Regions from separate parts of the Buttiauxella sp. AC142 genome, predicted to be linked through region 2. Evidence: predicted binding sites of a transcription regulator. Region 2 holds the regulator's gene; the other holds the start of a gene.
What was found. The regulator PhoB, encoded in region 2, activates phosphate uptake and scavenging genes when phosphate is short. The targets are predictions, from matches to a motif close to CTGTCATAAAACTGNCNNAT.
Positions count from the first base shown of each region.

Region 1: a site for PhoB is predicted at 5,370-5,389, ahead of acuI (acrylyl-CoA reductase (NADPH)). Genes of this name have one in related genera too.

Region 1 covers NZ_CEEDCH010000001.1:2,772,409-2,780,094, reverse strand. The annotation lists gene AC0IWZ_RS12990 (cobyric acid synthase) at 1-1,219, shown strand, start outside; gene cobU (bifunctional adenosylcobinamide kinase/adenosylcobinamide-phosphate guanylyltransferase) at 1,216-1,758, shown strand; gene cobS (adenosylcobinamide-GDP ribazoletransferase) at 1,758-2,501, shown strand; gene cobT (nicotinate-nucleotide--dimethylbenzimidazole phosphoribosyltransferase) at 2,593-3,645, shown strand; gene acuI (acrylyl-CoA reductase (NADPH)) at 4,196-5,170, opposite strand; gene AC0IWZ_RS12965 (ABC transporter substrate-binding protein) at 5,410-6,396, shown strand; gene AC0IWZ_RS12960 (ABC transporter ATP-binding protein) at 6,406-7,185, shown strand; gene AC0IWZ_RS12955 (ABC transporter permease) at 7,182-7,686, shown strand, end outside.
Region 2 covers NZ_CEEDCH010000001.1:812,282-819,967, forward strand. The annotation lists gene sbcC (exonuclease subunit SbcC) at 1-432, opposite strand, end outside; gene sbcD (exonuclease subunit SbcD) at 429-1,646, opposite strand; gene phoB (phosphate response regulator transcription factor PhoB) at 1,836-2,525, shown strand; gene phoR (phosphate regulon sensor histidine kinase PhoR) at 2,548-3,840, shown strand; gene brnQ (branched-chain amino acid transporter carrier protein BrnQ) at 4,298-5,620, shown strand; gene proY (proline-specific permease ProY) at 5,692-7,068, shown strand; gene AC0IWZ_RS03705 (YicS family protein) at 7,120-7,413, opposite strand; gene malZ (maltodextrin glucosidase) at 7,587-7,686, shown strand, end outside.

The sequences.
Region 1 (7,686 bases), 2.0 Mb from region 2:
CTACAAACCGCAGCTCAAATCGCAAATCCGCGAAGTTTATCAAAGCCTGGCGGCAGAGCACGACGTGATGGTGCTCGAAGGTGCGGGCAGCCCGGCGGAAATCAATTTACGCGACCGCGATATCGTCAACATGGGTATGGCAGAACTGGCGCAATGCCCGGTGATTCTGGTGGCAGATATCGATCGCGGCGGCGTGTTTGCGGCGATTTACGGCACCATCGCACTGCTGCTCGAACATGAAAAGTGGCGCGTCAAAGGTGTGATTATCAATAAATTTCGCGGCGATGTGGCGCTGCTTTATTCCGGCATTGAACAGATTGAAGCGCTAACTGGCGTGCCGGTTTTAGGCGTGATGCCGTGGCTGAATGTCGATCTCGAAGATGAAGACAGCTTGGTGCTGGAACGCGGCAAATATGACGCGGTGACGGAGAAAGATCTGGATATCGCGGTGCTACAACTGCCGTATATGTCGAACTTCACTGACTTTAACGCGCTGGCCGCACAGCCGGACGTGCGCCTGCGTTATGTAGCCAGGCCTGATGAACTGCTAAACAGCGATCTGGTGATTGTACCGGGCAGCAAAAACACGCTCGGCGATCTGCGCTGGCTGCGTGAAAACGGCCTCGAACAAGCCCTGCTCTCGCATCACCACAACAACGGCGCGGTGCTGGGGATTTGCGGCGGTTATCAGATGCTCGGGCAACACATTTACGACGCCGTGGAATCCGGGCTTGGCGAGATGGCAGGCATCGGGCTGCTCGATGTCGTCACGCGTTTTGCCAGTGAAAAAACCACCACTCGCGTTGCCGGGCAGGTTCAGGCCGATTTACCGGGCGTGTTTGCTGCCAGCGCAGGTTCGGCACTTCAGGGCTACGAAATCCATATGGGCGAAACACAGCGCGGCGAAAATACCGCACCCTTTGCCACCTTCACGGAGTGCAATACTCAGCCTTATCATAATCTTGATGGCGCAATCAGCGACGATGGACGCGTGCTGGGCACGTATCTGCATGGCGTGTTCGATAGCGGCGAGTTTACCCGCAGCCTGCTCGACAGCCTGCGCCTGCGCAAAGGGCTGAATGCCTGGCAAGGTGATGTCTTCGATTACCAACAGCATAAAGAAACCCAGTTTAATATTCTGGCCGATGCCATGCGGGAACATATTGATATCGAAAAGATTTACCAGATTATGCGCGAGCATCAGGAGCAAGCTGTATGAAACTCGTTACCGGCGGTGCACGCAGCGGAAAAAGCCGCCACGCGGAACAACTGGCGGCAAATTTTGCGCGTGTCCTGTACATCGCCACCTCGAAAATCTTCGACAGCGAAATGGAACAGCGCATCCAGCATCACCGCGACAGCCGCCCGGCGCACTGGCGCACCGTTGAACAATATCGCGATTTAAACAGCGTGATTAACGAGCATAACTCGGCGCAAGAAGCCGTGCTGCTGGAGTGCATTACCACGCTGATTACCAACGTGATGTATGACGCGGCGGGCGCAACACCCGAGGACGACTGGGATTTTGAAACGATGGAGCAGGTGGTGAATCAGCAGATCGACATTTTGCTCGCCGCCTGCGAAGCCAGCCCGGCAGAAGTGATTCTGGTGACGAACGAAGTCGGGATGGGGATTGTGCCGGAAAACCGCCTGGCGCGGCATTTCCGTGATATTGCCGGGCGCGTAAATCAACGTCTGGCGCAATGTGCCGATGAAGTCTGGCTGGTCGTTTCAGGGATTGGAGTGAAAATTAAATGATAGTTCGCCTGTTTTTCGCCACTTTGCAGTTTATGAGCCGCATTCCGGTGCGTGCGCGCTGGGCGGATGGTATCGAAACTCACCAATACGTGCGTGGCATTGTGACGTTCCCGTTTGTCGGCCTGCTGCTTGGTGCAATTGCTGGCGTCGTGTTTACGCTGTTGCAACCTTGGGCAGGTTTACCTTTGGCTGCAATGGGTTACGTGCTGGCGCTCGCATTATTGACTGGTGGTTTCCATCTTGATGGCCTTGCTGATACTTGCGATGGCATTTTCTCGGCACGAACTCGAGACCGCATGCTGGAAATCATGCGCGACAGCCGTCTTGGCACCCATGGCGGGCTGGCGCTGATCTTTGTAGTAGTGACCAAAGTGCTGGTGGTGAGCGAGCTGGCCCTACGCGATGGCAACATGCTGGCGGTGTTAGCGGCGGCTTCGGTTGCCGGGCGCAGTGCCTGTGTGCTGCTGATGTACAACCACAAGTATGCGCGTGAGAAAGGGCTAGGCAATCTGTTTATCGGCAAAGTGACGGGCACACAGGCGCTGCTGACGCTGGTTGGCGGTGCGGTGTTGTGCACGGTTCTGTTGCCGACTTCCGGGCTGCTGGCGCTGGCTATCACAATACTAGCGATGTATGGCCTCGGCCTGATGTTGAAGCGCACGCTCGGCGGGCAAACCGGCGACACGCTGGGTGCGGCGATTGAATTAGGCGAGCTGGTGTTTTTGTTGGCACTGCTGCGTTGATTTGTCGGATGACGCTGCGCTTATCCGACCTACAAAATGGTGGATAAGCGCAGCGTCATCCACCATTTTGTAAGGCTCTAAAGAGAATAAAATGCAAACACTAAACTCCCTTTTGGCAATGATTTCCCCGCTTGATAGCGATGCAATGGCTCGTGCACAACAGCACATTGATGGCCTGTTAAAGCCTTTCGGTAGCCTTGGGCGACTGGAGGCATTAGCAGTGCAACTGGCAGGAATGCCAGGCATGAAAAACGGCCTGAACACAAAACGCAAATCAATCTTCGTGATGTGCGCCGACCACGGCGTTTATGCTGAAGGCGTGGCGATTTCCCCGCAAATTGTGACCGCTATTCAGGCGATGAACATGACTCGCCATAACACAGGCGTATGCGTTTTAGGCGCGACCGTGGGTGCGGATATTCATGTGGTAGATGTCGGTATCGACAGCGATGCTCTGCCTGGTGTGCTGGATATGAAAGTGGCACGCGGCAGCGGCAACATCGCCCAAGGCCCGGCGATGAGTCGTGAGCAAGCCGAAGACTTGCTGCTGGCAACCATGCAATTGACCATGGCTAAGGCCGCAGAAGGCGTCACGCTGTTTGGCGTAGGGGAACTGGGTATGGCAAACACCACGCCTGCGGCGGCGATGGTTAGCGTGTTGACCGATAGCTCGCCTGATGATGTGGTTGGCATGGGCGCGAATTTCCCGAGTGACAAATTGCACCATAAAATCGCTGTGGTACGCCGGGCGATTGAAACGAATCAGCCAGATGCCGCGGACGGTATTGATGTGCTGGCGAAAGTGGGCGGTTTTGATCTCGTCGGCATGACCGGCGTGATGCTGGGTGCAGCAGCAGCAGGGCTTCCGGTGGTGCTTGATGGCTTCTTGTCGTATGCCTCAGCCCTCGCGGCATGCCAGATTGCACCGGGTGTGCGTGAATATCTGATTCCTTCGCATTTATCGGCTGAAAAAGGCGCGGTGATTGCGATGAGCAAGTTAGGGCTGGAGCCGTATTTGCAGATGGGCATGCGTTTAGGTGAAGGCAGCGGTGCGGCACTGGCGATGCATTTAGTGGATGCTGCGTGCGCGATGCATAACGAGATGGGGTCACTGGCAGACAGCAATATTGTGTTGCCGGGGTGAGTTCAAATTGATCGGGCTATTTTATTTGCTATTTTGAACCCGGGCAGTGCTCAAAATCCTCACGTACTACGTGTACGCTCCGGTTTTTCCGCGCTGTCCGAGTCCAAACTAGCTGCAACAATTACGCCCTGAGATCGGCGTTTGTCGATCACAACCTCTCGCCGTTCCTGGCGGCTCGACCCGGACTTCCGGTCAAAACGGAGGCGATTTATGCTGGACTCAAAGGTCAACGGCAAAAGCCGAAGCGGTTTTGACTTTGCCCCCGGTATAAATTGCCCCAGTGTTCACCATAAGTCAGGGTTGAGCTGCCGTCCGCCGTGAAAGAGAGCGATCGTCTGGAACGAATCGCGAACGACCCTGAACGTTGGGGAGAAGCTGGGGTTTACCGCGAAGCGGCGATTTAGAGGCCGGGAGCCGGGATTGCCAAGGGTGCTGCGGTTCAGTACACGGTAGCACCCTTGGCTCGTTCACCTTTCCGGTAATTACAGGGAACACTGAACGCTTAGTGAACGGAATAATTCCGATCCCATAAAGGCCAAATTGGATTAGCTTAGCTCACCTTAACCAGCGTCCGCCCCTGAACCGCATTATTCATAATGTCATCGGCAAATTTCGGTGCCTGCTCCAGACGAATCTCCGTCGTCGCCGTTTCATAGAAACTCTCCGGCAGCAATTCGGCCAGACGCTCCCACGCGGCAACTCGGCGCTCAATCGGCGCACTCACCGAATCCACACCTTGCAGGCGCACGTTACGCAGAATAAATGGCATCACGGTTGTTGGCAGCGAGAAACCACCCGCCAGACCACAGGCCGCGACACAACCGGAATAGTTCATCTGTGCCAGCAGTTTCGCCAGCACATTGCCGCCGACGGTATCGACTGCACCGGCCCACACTTGTTTTTCCAGCGGGCGAGTTTCAGCAAATTCACTGCGCGGCAGAATGCGGCTGGCACCCAACTGGCGCAGATAGTCGTGAGTGGATTCACGACCAGAAACTGCCACCACTTGATAACCCAACGCATGGAGCAGGGCGATGGCGGTGCTGCCCACGCCGCCGCTGGCGCCCGTGACCACCACTTCGCCACTTGCAGGGGTTACGCCTGCTTCTTCCAGTGCCATCACGCACAACATGGCGGTGAAGCCCGCTGTACCGACAATCATCGCTTTGCGTGCGGTTAAGCCCGCAGGCAGTGGCACCAGCCATTCGGATTTCACGCGTGCTTGTTCTGCCAGGCCGCCCCAATGATTTTCGCCCACGCCCCAGCCGGTCAGTACCACTTCCTGGCCCGCGCTAAAAGCAGAGTCGCTGCTCGCTGCCACGCGGCCTGCGAAATCAATGCCCGGCACCATCGGGAAGTTGCGGATGATTTTGCCTTTGCCGGTGATCGCCAGCGCATCTTTATAGTTCAGACTTGACCATTCAACGTTGACCAGCACATTTCCCAACTCTTCAGCCGGAACGGCAATTTGTTTTACTTCTGCCTGAGTCTGGCCTTCAACTTGTTCAAGTACGACTGCTTTCATGGTGAATCCTCATTCTATGAACCGGGTGTTCCGGTTGAGATGTATCTGATGCCCAACACGGTATACCCGTCGCGCCTGAGAATAAAGAACACAGACCCCATTACTTGCGTAAACGCCTGCTTTTTAGCAGGTTATAAGATTTTCCTATTTTAACTTTTCACCCTGCTCCTCGTATGTTTGAAACAAAAGTTTCTAACTGTTGTGACAAACGTTTCACATCAGCCTTTGAGGAGATAAGCATGCGTATTTTACGACTGACGACCGCAGTAGCCCTGGCACTGGTAAGTGCGCATGCGAGCGCGCTGGATAAGCTCAAATTGCAGCTCGACTGGATGCCAAACGGTGGCGATAAAGCGTTCGTTTTTGTGGGTGTTCAGGAAGGGTTTTACGCCGAAGAAGGACTGGATGTGACCATTCTGCCGGGGCGTGGCAGCAGCGACACGCTGACCAAAATCGCTTCGGGTGCGGCGGATATCGGTACTGGCGGGATTGCGTCATTAATGATGGCGCAGGCCGAAGGCGGTATTCCGGTGAAAGCCATTATGAGTATCTACTCGAAACAGCCTGATGCGATTTACTCCTGGCAGGGTAGCGGCGTGACTGACATGAAAAGCCTGAAAGGCAAAACGTTGGGTATCCCGACGTTCTCAGCCTCGAACGCGCTCTTGCCCATCATGCTGCAAAACAACGGCGTTGATCCTGACAGCGTAAAACAGATCAAAGCCGATCCTGGCACGCTGGTGCCGATGCTGGCGCAGGGGCGTGTTGACGGCGTGGTGGTGTGGTCAACCAACCGCCCGAGTATTGAAGCCACGCTGACCCAGGTCGGCAAAAAACCGCTGGAACTGGCGTGGACCGATTACGGCCTCGATGGTTATGGCCTGTCGTTTTTCGCTTCGGATAAGTTAATTAATGAGAAACCCGATGTGGTGGCGCGCTTCCTGCGGGCGGCGAAAAAGTCTATCGAGTTTAGCCTCGCGCACCCGGATAAAGCCGCTGCGGACCAAAAAGCCATGGTGCCAGAAGCAGACGTCGCGATGCTGGAAGCCGATTTCAATGTCACAAAACCGCTGATTAATAATGAAATCAGCCAGAAGGATGGGCTGGGGCAATTCGATCCGGTGCTGTTAAAACACACCTGGGAATGGGTCGCAAAATCAATGAAATATCCGCTTGATAAAGTGACCCCGGAAACGCTGGTTGACCGTCGATACCTCGCTAAGTAAGGGAATGCCATGCAGCCTGTTATAGAGTTGAGTGATGTTAATCAAACGTTTATATCCGCCGATGGCACCCAGGTTACCGCGCTTGATAAAGTGAATCTGACGCTGCGCCGCCATGAATTTGTCTCGTTTATTGGCCCGTCAGGCTGCGGGAAATCGACCATCTTGCGTTTGATTGCCGGGCTGCTCAAACCGAGCAGCGGCACGATTTCGGTGTATGGCAAACCTGTGACCGAACCGCGTGACGAAATGGGTTTTGTGTTCCAGAAACCGACGCTGCTGCCGTGGCTTAACGTGCTCGATAACATCACCTTTCCGATGAAGCACAAATATGGTCGCGTCGATGCCAAAGATATTGCGCGTGGGCATGAACTGCTGGAAATGACCGGCTTGACGCAGTTTGCAGGCAAACGCCCGGCGGAGCTGTCTGGCGGCATGCAACAACGCGTTTCCATTGCTCGTTCGCTGCTGCATGACCCGGATATTTTGCTGATGGATGAACCGTTTTCCGCTCTCGATTCCCTGACGCGCGATGAAATGAGCTTTGAATTAATGCGCATCTGGAACGAACGCCCGAAAACGGTGCTGTTCGTTACCCACTCGATTCAGGAGGCGCTGCTGCTTTCCGACCGAATTGTGGTGATGAGTGCGCGCCCCGGTCGGGTCAGTGAGATTATTGATGTGCCGCTGGAGCGCCCAAGAAATGAAGAGACGCTGAACCATCCGCTGTTCCACGAGTTAACGGCGCAGATCCGCCACAAAGTGTTTAGCCGTCGCAAGGAGCCTGTATGAGAGCGTTTCTGGAAAAGTACATCGCGCTGCTGGCGCTGGTGGTGGCGATTTTGATTTGGGAGGGCGCGTGTAAATTATTCGCCATTCCGGTGTTTATCCTGCCGTCGCCGTCGGCCATTTTTGCTTCAGTAAGCACGCTGGATGCCGGGCGTTGGTTGACGCATATTCTGGCGACGTTAAGCGTGGCATTAAGCGGTTTCCTGCTGGCGATTGTGATTGCGCTGCCGCTTGCCATTGCTATTGTCAGCTCTAAATTGCTCGCCCGCCTGGTGTTACCATGGCTGATTGTGATTCAGTCCACGCCGGTTGTGGCAATTGCGCCCATTATTGTCGTCACGCTCGGTTCCGGCATGTTGCCGCGGGTGGTGATCACCACGCTGATTTCCTTTTTCCCACTGGTGATTTCCACCGCCACCGGTATGACTTCAGTGCCTGCTGAATTGCTCGAACTCTCGAAAACCCTGCGTGCACCGCGTAACCGTGAATACTGGCAAATCCGTA
Region 2 (7,686 bases):
GTAATCCAGACCGGTAAGTTTGGCCGTAACCTCAAGTTTGTCTTTCACTTTATCGGCAATAATCCTGCCACTTGCCACTTCTGCAAGCTCGACACGCGGGGCTTGTAGATTGCCGTTGGCCGCATTGCGCGCCCGGTTCTGGCTCCAGAAGGCACGATAGGCAACTCCTTTTACTTCAAATTCCACTTCCGCCAGGCATTCGGCGGTATCGCGCGTCATGAGATCATTTTGCGATTGCGTGACGGTATTGAGGCGCGGTGTCTGGTGGTAAAGCGCGAGACAAATCGCATCGAGCAGCGTGGTTTTCCCTGCTCCTGTTGGCCCGGTTATGGCAAACAAACCGTTGCTGGCGAACGGTTCGCGGGTGAAATCGACTTTCCATTCCCCTTTCAGGGAGTTGAGATTTTTTAGGCGCAGGCTAAGGATTTTCATGCTTCTTCCTCCACGTCATGCAGGCTCGCCACCGTTTGGGCAAATAGCGTTCGCAAACGTTGCGCTCGTTCTTCGGAGGTGTCTTCCTGAACCAGGCGGCGCTCAAAAACCTCTTCAACCGTCAGTTCACTCAGCGTTTCTTTATGTTGCTGGGCGATAACGCGCTCGCGCTGTTCGCGGCTGCGGCGCAGCAACACCACTTCGACGGGGAGCGTTTCGGTTAATTGCTGAATATGGCGTTGCATATCATGCAGATATTCTTCGGTAGCGATTTCAATATCCAGCCAAACTTTGGGTTCTGCTGGTGCATCGCACCACTGCGCGAGTTGCTGTTCGATTTCACTCAGAGAACCTTTGATGACCGCTAAAGGCTGGCTGACAGGCACCGTCAGCGGAGTCACTTCATGAAGCACGCCTTCGGCAAACTCAACCAGATAAACACTTTTGTTCTTGCCCGTTTCGTCAAAACTTAACGGGATGGGCGAGCCGCTATAGCGAATATGTTCAGTGCCACCAATGAGTTGGGCGCGATGGATATGGCCGAGTGCGATGTAGTCGGCAGCAGGGAAATGCTGCGCCGGGAAAGCATCCAGCGTGCCGATGTAAATATCGCGCACCGCATCGCTTTTGGTTACACCCACGGTGGTTAAATGGCCGGTAGCGATAATCGGCAGCTTCGCATCAGCGCGTAATTCGCAGGCGGCGGTGTAACACTGCTGGTAATGTTCGCTGATGGCTTCCATCAACGAACGCTGCTTTTCGTGGCCGGAAAGTCCCGCCTGGCTGTTTTGAATATCCCGGGGGCGCAGGAACGGAATCGGACAAAGAATGGCACCCGGTTCGCCCGATTTAGTGTTGAGTACGATAGCTTGCTGGCTGGCATCATGCCGCGCACTGGCGATGACATAAGTATTCAGGCACGCCATTAATTCACGAGATTCATTCAGCGTGGCAACGGAATCGTGGTTTCCCGCCAGCACCACAAGGGAGCAGCCGGTTTGCTGCAGTTGCACCACAAAACGGTTATACAATTCGCGCGCGTAACTCGGCGGCGAGCCGGTATCAAAAATATCGCCTGCGACAATTATCGCATCCACATCATGCTCGACTGCGGCTTGCAGCAACCATTCAAGAAACGCCTGGTGCTCTGGCCCACGGCTTTTGGTATAAAAATTTTGACCAAGATGCCAGTCTGATGTGTGAATAATGCGCATTGGTTGTCCCTTGGCATAAAAAAGCGTGGCGGGATTATAAAGCGGATGAGCAAGAACGACACAATTGAGTGTCATAATTCATTGTGATGAGTCGCCAGGCATTTATGTTTTTCATAAATCTGTCATAAATCTGACGCATAATGGCACCGCATTGAAACAACAATAATTATTCCTTGAGCAGGGCGAATCATGGCGAAGCGTATTTTAGTCGTAGAAGATGAAGCTCCAATCCGTGAAATGGTGAGCTTTGTGCTCGAACAAAACGGTTTTCATCCTGTAGAAGCGGAAGATTATGACAGTGCAGTGAATCTGCTTATCGAACCCTTTCCGGATTTAATTTTACTGGACTGGATGTTACCGGGTGGTTCAGGTATTCAATTCATTAAGCATCTGAAACGTGAAGCATTAACACGTGAAATCCCTGTCATGATGCTGACGGCGCGTGGCGAAGAAGAAGACCGCGTGCGAGGGCTTGAAGTTGGAGCCGATGACTATATTACCAAACCGTTTTCCCCGAAGGAGCTGGTGGCACGCATTAAAGCTGTGATGCGCCGCATCTCTCCGATGGCGGTGGAAGAGGTGATTGAGATGCACGGACTGAGCCTTGATCCGTCATCGCACCGCGTCATGACTGGTGAGAACCCGTTGGATATGGGGCCAACAGAATTTAAATTATTACACTTCTTTATGACACACCCGGAACGGGTGTATAGCCGTGAGCAACTGCTTAATCATGTATGGGGCACCAATGTTTATGTCGAAGACCGAACGGTGGACGTACATATTCGGCGGTTACGCAAAGCGCTTGAACATAGTGGACATGACAGAATGGTACAAACAGTACGCGGTACGGGTTATCGGTTCTCAACCCGCTTTTAATTCCTTGTCAGGAGAATGACGCGTGCTGGAAAGGTTATCATGGAAAAGGTTAGTGATGGAGCTGGTGCTCTGTTGCATACCCGCCGCCATCTTAGGTCTTATTTTCGGCCATTTACCGTGGTTTTTATTACTGGCAGTTACCGGACTGCTGGTTTGGCATTTCTGGAATTTACTGCGTTTATCGTGGTGGCTGTGGGTGGATCGCAGTATGACGCCGCCGCCAGGCCGCGGGAGTTGGGATCCCCTGTTGTACGGTCTTCATCAGATGCAGTTGCGTAACAAAAAGCGCCGCAAAGAGTTAGGTAATCTGATTAAGCGTTTTCGTAGCGGAGCCGAATCGCTGCCCGATGCGGTAGTTCTGACCACGGAAGAAGGGACGATTTTTTGGTGTAACGGTCTGGCGCAACAATTGCTGGGGTTACGCTGGCCGGACGATAACGGGCAGAACATCCTTAACTTATTGCGCTACCCGGAATTTACTCGCTATCTGTCGCAAAAAGAGTTTTCACGTCCGTTAACTTTGGTACTCAATACGGGACGCCATCTGGAGTTCCGTGTGATGCCCTACAGCGATGAGCAGTGGCTGCTGGTGGCTCGCGATGTGACTCAGATGCACCAGCTCGAAGGGGCGCGACGTAATTTCTTTGCTAACGTCAGCCACGAACTGCGAACGCCGCTCACGGTGCTGCAAGGTTATCTGGAGATGATGCAGGACCAGACGCTTGAAGGGCCGCTGCGTGAGAAAGCATTAGGCACGATGCGCGAGCAAACTTCGCGCATGGAAGGGTTGGTTAAGCAGCTTCTGACGCTTTCAAAAATAGAAGCCGCTCCGGCCATGGTGCTCAATGAAAAGATTGATGTGCCGCTGATGCTGCGTGTTGTAGAGCGTGAGGCGCAAACTCTCAGCCATGAACGGCAGACGATACAATTTGATATCGACCCCACGCTGAAAGTCTTTGGCAATGACGAGCAACTCAGGAGTGCGATTTCCAATCTTGTTTATAACTCGGTCAACCATACGCCAGAAGGCACGCATATTACGGTGAGCTGGAAACGCGTGGCGGGTGGGGCAAGTTTTAGCGTGACTGATAATGGTCCGGGGATTTCAGCAGAACACCTTCCGCGCCTGACGGAGCGTTTTTACCGCGTCGACAAAGCGCGTTCGCGTCAGACGGGCGGCAGCGGGCTTGGGCTGGCGATAGTCAAACACGCTTTAAGTCACCATGACGCACGCCTGAATATTGAAAGCCAGCCGGGCAAAGGTTCGACGTTTTCCTTTGTTTTGCCCGAGCGTTTAATCGTTAGCGAGAAATAGACTGATAATCAGTTTTCGTCGCCTGGATAAGCGAAGCGTCATCCGACATTAGCGCAATAAGTGTCAAAATAACTTTCCACAGGCCAGTTTTCTGGCCTGTGTTTTTTTTGCCCACATGTTAATAAAAAATCCTCGATTGTTTATAATTTAACCACACAAAAGACCATAATCTTTTCTTATGATTAATCAGATTCACTAAATATGTTGTTAATTAAAGGATATCAATCTGGTTTCTGGATCCGTTCTTGCCTTCAAACGCTATAAGCGTTTTAATTGCCGCCCTGTGATTGGCAGACCGACTGGATATGAGTGGTAATTCAAACAACTATTCTTCTCCACCGATCCCGGAAAGGATTTTCCGCTGTCGAGTCTACTGATTGCCGCTTTTATGCCGAGTTAACAGGTATAAAAATTTGAATACTTTCAACACCACACATCCACAGGCTGCAAATATTTTATGACCCATCATTTGAAATCTCGAGACATCCTCGCACTGGGCTTTATGACCTTTGCGCTGTTTGTCGGCGCAGGCAATATCATTTTCCCTCCTATGGTGGGGCTACAAGCGGGTGAACACGTTTGGATTGCGTCACTTGGCTTCCTGGTGACGGCTGTAGGCCTGCCAGTGCTGACTATTGTCGCCATCGCTCGTGTCGGTGGGGGCATTGATAGCCTCAGTTCGCCAATTGGCCGCCGTGCTGGTGTGTTGTTAGCCACTATCTGCTATCTGGCTGTTGGGCCGCTGTTCGCCACGCCGCGTACTGCTACCGTTTCTTTTGAAGTGGGAATTGCCCCGCTGGTCGGTACCGGTGAGTTACCGCTGTTTATCTACAGCCTGGTTTACTTTGCGATTGTGATCGGCGTTTCGCTGTATCCGGGCAAACTTTTAGACACCGTTGGCCATGTGCTGGCCCCGGTAAAAATTGTCGCGCTGCTGGCATTGGCTGCGGGCGCAATGTTGTGGCCTGCGGGTGGTATCAGCACGGCGACTGAAGCGTATCAGAATGCTGCGTTCTCAAACGGCTTCGTGAATGGTTATCTCACCATGGATACCTTGGCATCGCTGGTATTCGGCATAGTGATTGTCAACGCCGCGCGTTCTCGTGGGGTGACTGAATCCCGCCTGCTGACGCGCTATACCATTTGGGCTGGCTTGATTGCCGGTGTTGGCTTAACGCTGATTTATCTGGCTCTGTTCCGCCTGGGTTCTGACAGCGCAACATTGGTTGCCGATCAAAACGCGAACGGTGCCGCAATTCTGCATGCGTATGTGGCTCATACTTTCGGCGGTGCGGGTAGCTTCTTCCTGGCAGCCTTGATTTTCCTGGCTTGCATGGTCACGGCAATTGGCTTGACATGTGCGTGTGCTGAATTCTTCAGCCAGTATTTGCCACTGTCTTATCGCTCGTTGGTATTTATCCTGGGCCTGTTCTCAATGGTGGTTTCCAACCTGGGTTTAAGCCATCTGATTCAGGTTTCCATTCCAGTGCTGACGGCAATTTACCCGCCGTGTATCGCGTTGGTGGTGTTGAGTTTTACCCGTCCGTGGTGGCATAACTCAACCCGCGTGATTGCTCCAGCGATGCTCATCAGCACCTTGTTTGGTATTCTCGATGGGATTAAATCATCGGCAATCAGTGATATTTTGCCCGCGTGGGCCGCGCGTTTGCCGCTGGCCGATCAGGGGCTGGCATGGTTAGCGCCAACGGTGATTATGGTGGTTCTCGCCATCATTTGGGACCGCGCCGCAGGGCGACAGGTGGCTTCAACCGCCCACTAAAATTTTTGATTTTCTTTAACCACGGGGCTTTGCTCCGTGGTTTTTTTATTGTTAAGCAGGGTGTGGAATCAATGGAAAACGCTAATAAGCTCAAGCGCGGCTTGAGTACCCGGCACATACGCTTTATGGCGTTGGGTTCGGCAATTGGCACCGGGCTGTTTTATGGCTCGGCAGACGCTATCAAAATGGCTGGTCCAAGTGTGTTGCTGGCTTACATCATCGGTGGTGTGGCGGCATATATTATTATGCGCGCGCTGGGCGAGATGTCGGTTCATAACCCATCAGCGAGTTCTTTTTCTCGCTATGCGCAAGATAACCTCGGCCCGCTGGCAGGCTATATCACCGGCTGGACCTACTGTTTCGAAATCCTGATTGTGGCAATTGCGGATGTCACCGCGTTTGGCATCTACATGGGGCTGTGGTTCCCGGCGGTGCCGCATTGGGTCTGGGTGTTGAGCGTGGTGTTAATCATTTGCGCCATCAACCTGATGAGCGTGAAGGTGTTCGGCGAGCTTGAATTCTGGTTCTCGTTCTTCAAAGTTGCCACCATCATCATCATGATTGCTGCCGGTATTGGCATCATCGTGTGGGGTATTGGCAACGGCGGCCAGGCAACGGGGATCCACAATCTGTGGACCAACGGCGGCTTCTTCAGCAATGGCTGGATAGGCATGATTATGTCGTTGCAGATGGTGATGTTTGCCTATGGCGGCATTGAAATCATCGGTATTACGGCTGGCGAAGCGAAAGATCCGCAAAAATCTATCCCGCGCGCTATCAACTCCGTACCACTGCGTATCCTGGTGTTCTACGTGGGTACGCTGTTTGTCATCATGTCCATTTACCCGTGGAACCTGGTGGGAACAGAAGGTAGCCCGTTTGTGCTGACTTTCCAGCATATGGGGATTAACGCTGCGGCAGGTATTCTGAACTTCGTGGTGATTACCGCGTCCCTTTCAGCGATTAACAGCGATGTGTTTGGTGTGGGTCGTATGTTGCACGGTATGGCGGAGCAGGGCAGCGCACCGAAAGTGTTCGCTAAAACTTCACGTCATGGCATCCCTTGGGTGACGGTATTAGTGATGTGCTTTGCGCTGTTACTGGCGGTGGTACTGAACTATCTGATTCCAGAAAACGTCTTCCTGGTGATTGCATCGCTGGCAACTTTTGCCACGGTATGGGTATGGATAATGATTCTGCTGTCGCAAATCGCTTTCCGTCGCAAGCTTTCACCAGAAGAAACCAAAGCGCTGAAATTCCCGGTTCCGGGTGGGATTGCAACCACCATCGTTGGCCTGATCTTCCTGGTGTTTATCATTGGGTTAATTGGCTGGCATCCAGACACTCGCATCTCACTATATGTGGGCTGCGTATGGATTGTGATGCTGCTGGTGGGCTGGATGTTTAAACGCCGCCAGATATTGGCCGCGAGCGAAAGCAACAGCTGAGTTTAAGCACCGATAAACGGTGGATGGCGTAAAACGTCATCCGCCGTATCACTACATCTCCGGGCACTCGACCTTACTTATCGCATCCCAGTAGTTTTTCTCGTTATTGCGTTCCAGAGCAATCCTCGCATCACGGATATACCGCTTATTATCTCCGTTGGAGAGGATTTTGTTCCCCCACGCTTCATCCGACATTTTCTTTTGTGGATGGCAGGTCTTTTTTAAGTCAACCGTAATCTGTTGTTTATACTTGCCAAATTCCAGACCTTCGTACGGCGAGCTGGCGAGTGTATTGGCCGAGTAAATGACGAAAAGAAACAGGGTGAGGTTGCGGGCGATAGACATTTCAATTTCCTCAGGCAGTGAGAATGTTCTCACTATAGGTAGCGCTAACTTATTAAGCAAACGGCTTAATTTCTCCACCCCCGTATTCCTCCCCCAATAAAAATAGCAATGATGAGTGATCCCCAGCTACGCTGTGGCAAGGTGGCGCAAATTAATTATCTGGGGACACGATTATGTTGAATGCCTGGCACCTCCCGGTGCCCCCTTTCATACAAACACGTAAAGATAAGCTGCACATCACGTTATGGGTTTCCGGCACCGACTTACCGCAGC